2 regions of the Laceyella sacchari genome follow, and region 2 is predicted to be linked to the other one. Evidence: riboswitches for the same ligand, from Rfam matches in the RefSeq annotation. Region 2 holds a riboswitch; the other holds the start of a gene.
The links. A riboswitch is a leader RNA that binds a small molecule or an ion and turns the genes downstream of it on or off. The one in region 2 is predicted to bind lysine.
Positions count from the first base shown of each region.

Region 1 (3,393 bases), 770 kb from region 2:
TATCATAACAAAAAGGAGTGGCAGGTGTGGAACTAATCCAGGTTTTCACTTCATTGGCGGAGAAAATCAATCAAGATCCAACGGGAATCAGTCATTTGAACGATGTATATCAGTTGGAAGTGACCAGTGGGACGTATCAGGTGCGGTTTGCAGATGGACAAGCGGAGTGGGCCGAAGGAAACAAATGGGAGCCGACTTGTTCGTTGCAGATCAAAGATGAGGATTTGCTGAAGCTCGTCACGGGAAAATTGGGAGCGACGACAGCAGTGATGATGGGCAAGCTGAAAGTAAAAGGCTCGATTGAAGCTTCGCTCCGTTTGCAAAAGGTTTTAAAGCATTATGCCAGCTAACGGGTGAAAGAGAAGCCTGGCTTCCATAGGGAGTCAGGCTTGTTTGCTTTCGATCCACCTTACTTGGTGCGCTTCTTCGGCTGCAGAAACCTCTAATCTTTGCATCAGCTTGCGGATCGTTGCTGCGGGAACGGCCTGTTTCCGGTCGCGATTACGGGACAACAACAGCGCAAGCGACGCGTCGATATACACGATATACACGATATACACGATATACACGATGCTAACATGCGCACTATAGGATGCGAATAGATCTACAAGTGGTACGCGCAAATGCCGACAAAGATTGGTGGCGTTCCAGATAAATGGTTGTTTTCGTCGTAGCCGGTATTTGGCTTCATCTTTGGCAAGGCGAACCACTTCCCTCTGATTGGCTGTAGGGGGGATGCGGCTGCCGAATGCGATCCAAAGAAACGACTGGGAGATCCGGATGATTTCAAAGTCAGTATCGTCATATAGCAAGTCGTCGATCCGATCCAATAATTCCGCTTGGTCCGGGCAAATTCGCCCGCGCACATCAGCTTCGGTCAACATGGCAACCCAATCGAGGCGGATCTGCCAGCTGGTGCCAACCACCGCCTTCTCGGGGTCAGGCTTTTCAAAAAAACATAGTGGCAAACCGTTATGCCGGACGAGTTGCACCAACATCTCCCGCTTCCCGCCAAGCCAGTTCGGGTTGCAGTCCCGACAAATGGCGTGTGCGAGGATATTTGATCATCCGCTTCATCCCTCAAATATATTGTGATTTATATGTTTATCATAAAGAATCAGTGTGAAAATGTTTTGCGCAAATGTTTTTTTCGCCCTTGCCAATTTGGATCGAGCTGTGTTAATATCATAAAAATTAATATTTTATTTGAATTCTCGCCACTCATTGTGGAGTAGAGGCGCGGGTTTCATGAGTACTTGTTCGGAGGACGGGCCGTTGATGGACAAGGAAAGGGAAACGCCGCCGAAGTTTGCTGGAAGACCCGACAGAAAGCAGGCTGGGACTGTATCCGAACAGGAACAGGACTGTCACAAAAGTACATGGGTTGCTTTTGTGAAGCGCTAATCCGCAGTAGATGAGCGAGCTGGAGCAAAAAAAACAAAGGCGACAGCGAGCGATTCTCTGCTGTGGCCTTTTCTGTTTTTTTACAGGCCTTTCTGGGTCATGTCTGATTCATATCTGCGGTTTTTTTAGCCATCGGTTTATGGAAAACCGGTTTGTCCGCCGCTTTTAGGGGTCAGTTTGCTTTGCCGGTCAAGCCCCAGCCGACTATGCAGAATCGAGAGGAGAGTAAGCATGAGCATCGTGGTGCAAAAGTTTGGCGGTACCTCGGTAGGAAGCATTGAACGGATTCAAGCCGTGGCAGAGATCATAGCTCGTACCTATGAACAAGGGAAGCGTTGTGTGGCAGTGGTGTCGGCGATGGGAAAATCCACGGATCAATTGGTTGGGATGGCCAAAGAGATTCATCCACACCCTTCTCCCCGTGAGATGGATATGTTGCTTGCGACAGGCGAACAAGTGAGCATCGCGTTATTAACCATGGCCTTGCATCGGAAAGGATTGAAAGCTCGTTCGCTTACTGGCTGGCAAGCAGGGATTACCACCGATTGTGTCCATGGCCGGGCGATGGTTCATGATGTGGATACGGAGACGATCACTACTGCGTTGGATCAAGGGGAAATTGTGGTCGTCGCCGGGTTTCAAGGGATTTCTTCTCAACGGGAGATCACGACATTGGGAAGGGGCGGCTCAGATACGACGGCCGTTGTATTGGCGGCTGCTCTGGGAGCCGATTATTGCGAAATCTACACAGATGTCGAAGGCGTGTATACGGCAGATCCCCGCGTAATTCCGGCGGCGCAGAAGATGGATGAGATTTCATACCAAGAGATGTTGGAACTGGCTCACTTGGGGGCGGGCGTGCTTCATCCCCGTTCGGTGGAAGCCGCGTTGCGGAATAAGGTGAAATTAGTGGTGCGCTCTAGCTTTGTCAATGAATCAGGCACTTGGATTAAGGGGGAAAATGAGATGGAAACCTCGCATCATGTCAGCGGCATCGCACACGACCTGCAAGTAGCACGAATCAAGGTGTTGGGATTGCCGAATCATGAAGAAACGTTAACGCGGCTGTTTGGATTGTTGGCCGAGGCGCATATCAATGTGGACATCATCGTTCAGAGCGAACATGATCATGAACGGGTTGATGTGGCTTTCAGCGTGAATGAAGAAGAAGGCTTGGAAGCGCGGCAGGTATTGGAGGCGGCGCAAAGTGAGTTGGACTTTGCCAAGATTTTGTATGAAGGGGGATTGGCCAAGGTTTCCGCGGTGGGCGTGGGGATGATGGCTCGCCCGGGCGTAGCGGCCAAGATGTTTGCCACGTTAAGCGAAGCGGGCATTCGGGTGAAAATGGTTTCCACTTCCGAGATTAAAATTTCCTGCGTAGTGGAGCGGGAGCAGGCTCTGGAAGGGGCGCGCCGCCTACATTCGGCGTTTGGTTTGGACCGGATCGAAGTGAAGGTGTAGACAAGCGAGGCAGTCTGTCTGGGGAGGGCGGACTGCCTTTTCTATTCTGTAATTTCATCTCATATAATAGACCGGAGTAGATCAGTATCCCTATTCCGCTGAGAAAGCTAAGTGGAATTATAATAAACTGATTAATGATAAAATTATTTATTGACTGAAAATCATTGTTTAGGTGATGATTAAAATAATTGAATCGATCTATCTATTTTTGTTTTAGGGGGTGTTGGTGTTGGTCAAATATGTGATGTCCCGATTGTTACAGATGGTGTTGACACTCTGGGTGATCGCGACGGTCACATTCATGATGATGAAAGCGATTCCAGGTGATCCGTTCAGCAATGAAAAGAAACTTCCCGAAGAAGTGTTGCGTAACTTGTATGCATACTACCAATTGGATGATCCGCTGCCCGTTCAGTATATCCATTATATGAAAAATCTGGTGATGCTGGATTTGGGCCCTTCCTTCAAATATGAAACCCGCACGATTAATGAGATTGTGGCGGAAGGCTTTCCTGTCTCGGCCCAGTT
Region 1 covers NZ_CP103866.1:1,056,822-1,060,214, forward strand. Annotated here, with positions in the region: gene NYR52_RS05310 (SCP2 sterol-binding domain-containing protein) at 27-350, shown strand; gene NYR52_RS05315 (AAA family ATPase) at 384-998, opposite strand; lysine riboswitch at 1,225-1,411, shown strand; gene NYR52_RS05320 (aspartate kinase) at 1,636-2,865, shown strand; gene NYR52_RS05325 (ABC transporter permease) at 3,095-3,393, shown strand, end outside.
Region 1: another riboswitch for lysine. It lies ahead of NYR52_RS05320 (aspartate kinase); the one in region 2 lies ahead of NYR52_RS01590 (amino acid permease).

Region 2 (3,393 bases):
ATTTTTGCATGTGCTGTTCGTCGCCACTTGGTTTGGCGGCATCAGCATGATGGCCATGGTGCTGCGCGACGCGACACGCTCCAACAATCTCGACACCATGTCGCGCGCATTAAATCGCGCCCAACGCTGGAATATGGGCATGTTTATGCCCCTTGCGGTGTTGGCCCTGATCACGGGTATATACATGATGATGCAAGTGGACGGTGAGATGCCGCTGTGGCTGATCGTCAAAGAGCGTCTCGGCAGCGTGGTTGTCCTTTTGTTCATCTTGTTTGTCGTCATTTACGGCCGCAAGGCGCTGAATCAAGTGCAAACCAGCGGCATCGAGAGCGCAAAAGCGGAGTCTATCATCAAGCGATACATCATGTTGCTTTATATATCACTATTGCTGATGGCGGTACTGATCTTCTTCGCCACCGTCAAATTGGCATAAACAAGCAAAAGCTTCATGGCTATTTGGTCATGAAGCTTTTTATTTGCCGCTACAAACAGGGCAGACGTCCTTCTTGCGTCGCTCTCCATTGCCATCTAGTCCGCTTACAAAAAAACCCCAGCGGAACACTTCGTTCGCACCGGGGTTGTTATTATTATCTTGTCGTGTGCAGCTTGTCTAATCAATCATCCAACTCGCATTTATCCAATGGGATGAGCTTGGTTTTCTTCGTCCATTTATAACCGAGATAAAAGGCCAAGAACACAGGAATACCGATATATGAAACCAACAGCCCATACCAGTCAATCGTTTGTCCCAACAATGCTTGGTAGTTTTGTCCCACAATCACGATCAAGCAGAGGGTAAAAGCAAACAGCGGCCCAAACGGGAACCACTTGGCTTTGTATGGCAGGTCGGCCAAGTCTCTTCCTTGACGCACATAGGCACGGCGGAAACGGTAGTGGCTAATCGCAATTCCCAGCCATGCGATAAAACCGGTCATGCCGGACGCGTTCAGCAACCAAATGTAGATCGTCCCTTCCCCAACCAACGAAGCGAGGAAAGCCAATCCCCCGATCAACGCCGTAGCCAACAACGCATAAATCGGCACGCCATTTTTCGTCAGTTTGGCAAAAATCTTTGGCGCCTTCCCTTCTTTAGCCAGCATCCACAACATTCTTGTGGAAGCGTACATCCCCGAGTTGCCAGCGGACAAGACAGACGTCAATATCACCGCATTCATCACGGAAGCGGCAAAGGCGAAACCAGCGCGTTCAAACACCAGTGTGAACGGACTTTTGGCGATAGCATCTACATCTCCACCGGCTAAGTTCGGATGCGTATACGGAAGAATTGTGCCAATCACCAAAATCGCCAAACCATAGAACAACAAGATCCGCCAAAACACTTGCCGAATCGCCCGCGGCACGTTTTTGCTTGGGTTCTCACTCTCTCCCGCGGCCACGCCGACCAGTTCCGTCCCTTGGAATGAAAAACCAGCAATCATAAATACGCTGATGATCCCCATCAACCCGCCGCTAAATGGTGCCTCTCCCACCGTCCAGTTCTTGGTGCCGACGGCTTGTCCACCCAGAATGCCGACAATCATCAACAAACCGACCACAATAAAAATGATCACTGTTGCCACTTTGATGAAGGAAAACCAATACTCCGATTCACCATATCCTTTGACCGATAACGCATTCAAGGCGAACATCAGCGCCAGAAACAACGCACTCCATAAGATGGCAGGCGAATCAGGGAACCAATATTTCATGATAATCGAGCCTGCCGACAATTCCACTGCAATGGTGATCGCCCAATTGTACCAATAATTCCAACCCAAAGCGAAACCGAAGGCCGGGTCAACAAAACGGCTGGCATATGTGCTGAAGGAGCCGGAGACTGGCATATAGGTGGCCAACTCCCCCAGGCTGGTCATCAAGAAGTACACCATCATACCAATGGCCATGTATGCGACCAACGCCCCTCCAGGGCCCGCTTGTTGAATCGCGGAGCCGCTGGCCAAAAAGACCCCTGTCCCGATGGAGCCGCCGATGGCAATCATCATCAGATGCCTGGCTTTTAAGTCGCGTTTCAAATCGCCACCCGATTTTCCTCTGCTCATGAAAAAACACCTCTCTACTGTTATAGTATGGCGAGGTGGTCAGGATAATAAAAATACCGCCCAATGACGATGCACCTGATTTGGACGGCATATTACCATACCCACACCAAATCCCCGCAAGATAGCGCAACACATTTGCTTGGCAGGCAAATGTGACAGTGCTGCCCCTATTCGAGCACAGCCCCAGCCTCATTGATCAGAGAACACAATGAAGCTTCGGCGGTCTTTCCTTTCATTGATTTTCGCCGACTTCTCTGTGTCTCCAATCAACTACTCATAAAAACCGCGACCTCTACCTCACCGAAGAGATCCGATGAGGGTTTACCTATTCGATTTCTGGTTCATATGTAACGAGTATAAGCTAACCTTTGTCATTTTTCAATGTAATTATACAGGTAAAACATACTAAAACCATTTAATAATCTCAACCAAACGTCTGCCTTATTTGTCTGCAAGTGAAAAAACGGCATGAAAGCTTATCAAGCTTGCATCTAGTTCAATAAAGGCAAGTCCCGGCACGTAAAAGCATACCATGTAGTAGTTTAATCAAGCGAAGCGGATGGGAGAAACGCTGATGGAAAGTTGGTTTCATTTTTTGCTGCTGGGTTTGGCCTTGTCCACCCCCGTCGGACCAGCCAACCTGGAAATGATCAAACTTGGCATGAATCGGGGGTTTTATTTGTCATGGCTGGTAGGATTGGGTGACGTTTTTTCCAATCTGTTTTTCATGCTCATTCTGTTGTATGGGGTGTCAGATTGGCTTGTACATGAATGGGTACGCGCCATCTTCTCCATCATCGGTGGGCTTTTCCTCATTCAATTGGGCCTGCGTTCCAACTTGACCGTCTCGTTGCTTTCCGTTTCCTTTCCAGATCCGGTTTCAGCGATGATGAAAGGATTTTGTCTTGGCTTGATCAACCCCAGTGATCTGTTGTCTTGGCTTGGCATCTACAGTAGCATCAGTCAACAATCCATTGACTTCATCTGTTCCGCTTTTGCTTGGCTCCTGCTTGGCTCCTGTCTGTGGAACTCCTTGCTCTCCTTTGTGGTCAGCCATTGTCGGCATTTTGTCAAACCCACCTTTCTGCAAATCTTTATGCGAGGAGCGAGCCTGCTCCTAGCCGTCTATGGCGCCAGCTTCCTCATCCGGGGTGTAAGCCACTTCATTTTCAACGAATAAGCCGACCCACTCGCTCAAGGTGAACCCCTTTTTCAACGCAATCAGTTTAAAAAATGTAAGATTTCCTCTGTATTCGTGGTAATGACTTCATCATAACTTGGATAAGGATAGCCAAGTCTTCCGGCTTTTTCATAAGCAGGCGATGGCCAAATG
Region 2 covers NZ_CP103866.1:290,741-294,133, reverse strand. Annotated here, with positions in the region: gene NYR52_RS01595 (DUF2269 family protein) at 1-433, shown strand, start outside; gene NYR52_RS01590 (amino acid permease) at 615-2,060, opposite strand; lysine riboswitch at 2,175-2,363, opposite strand; gene NYR52_RS01585 (LysE family translocator) at 2,635-3,240, shown strand; gene NYR52_RS16685 (aminoglycoside 6-adenylyltransferase) at 3,287-3,393, opposite strand, start outside.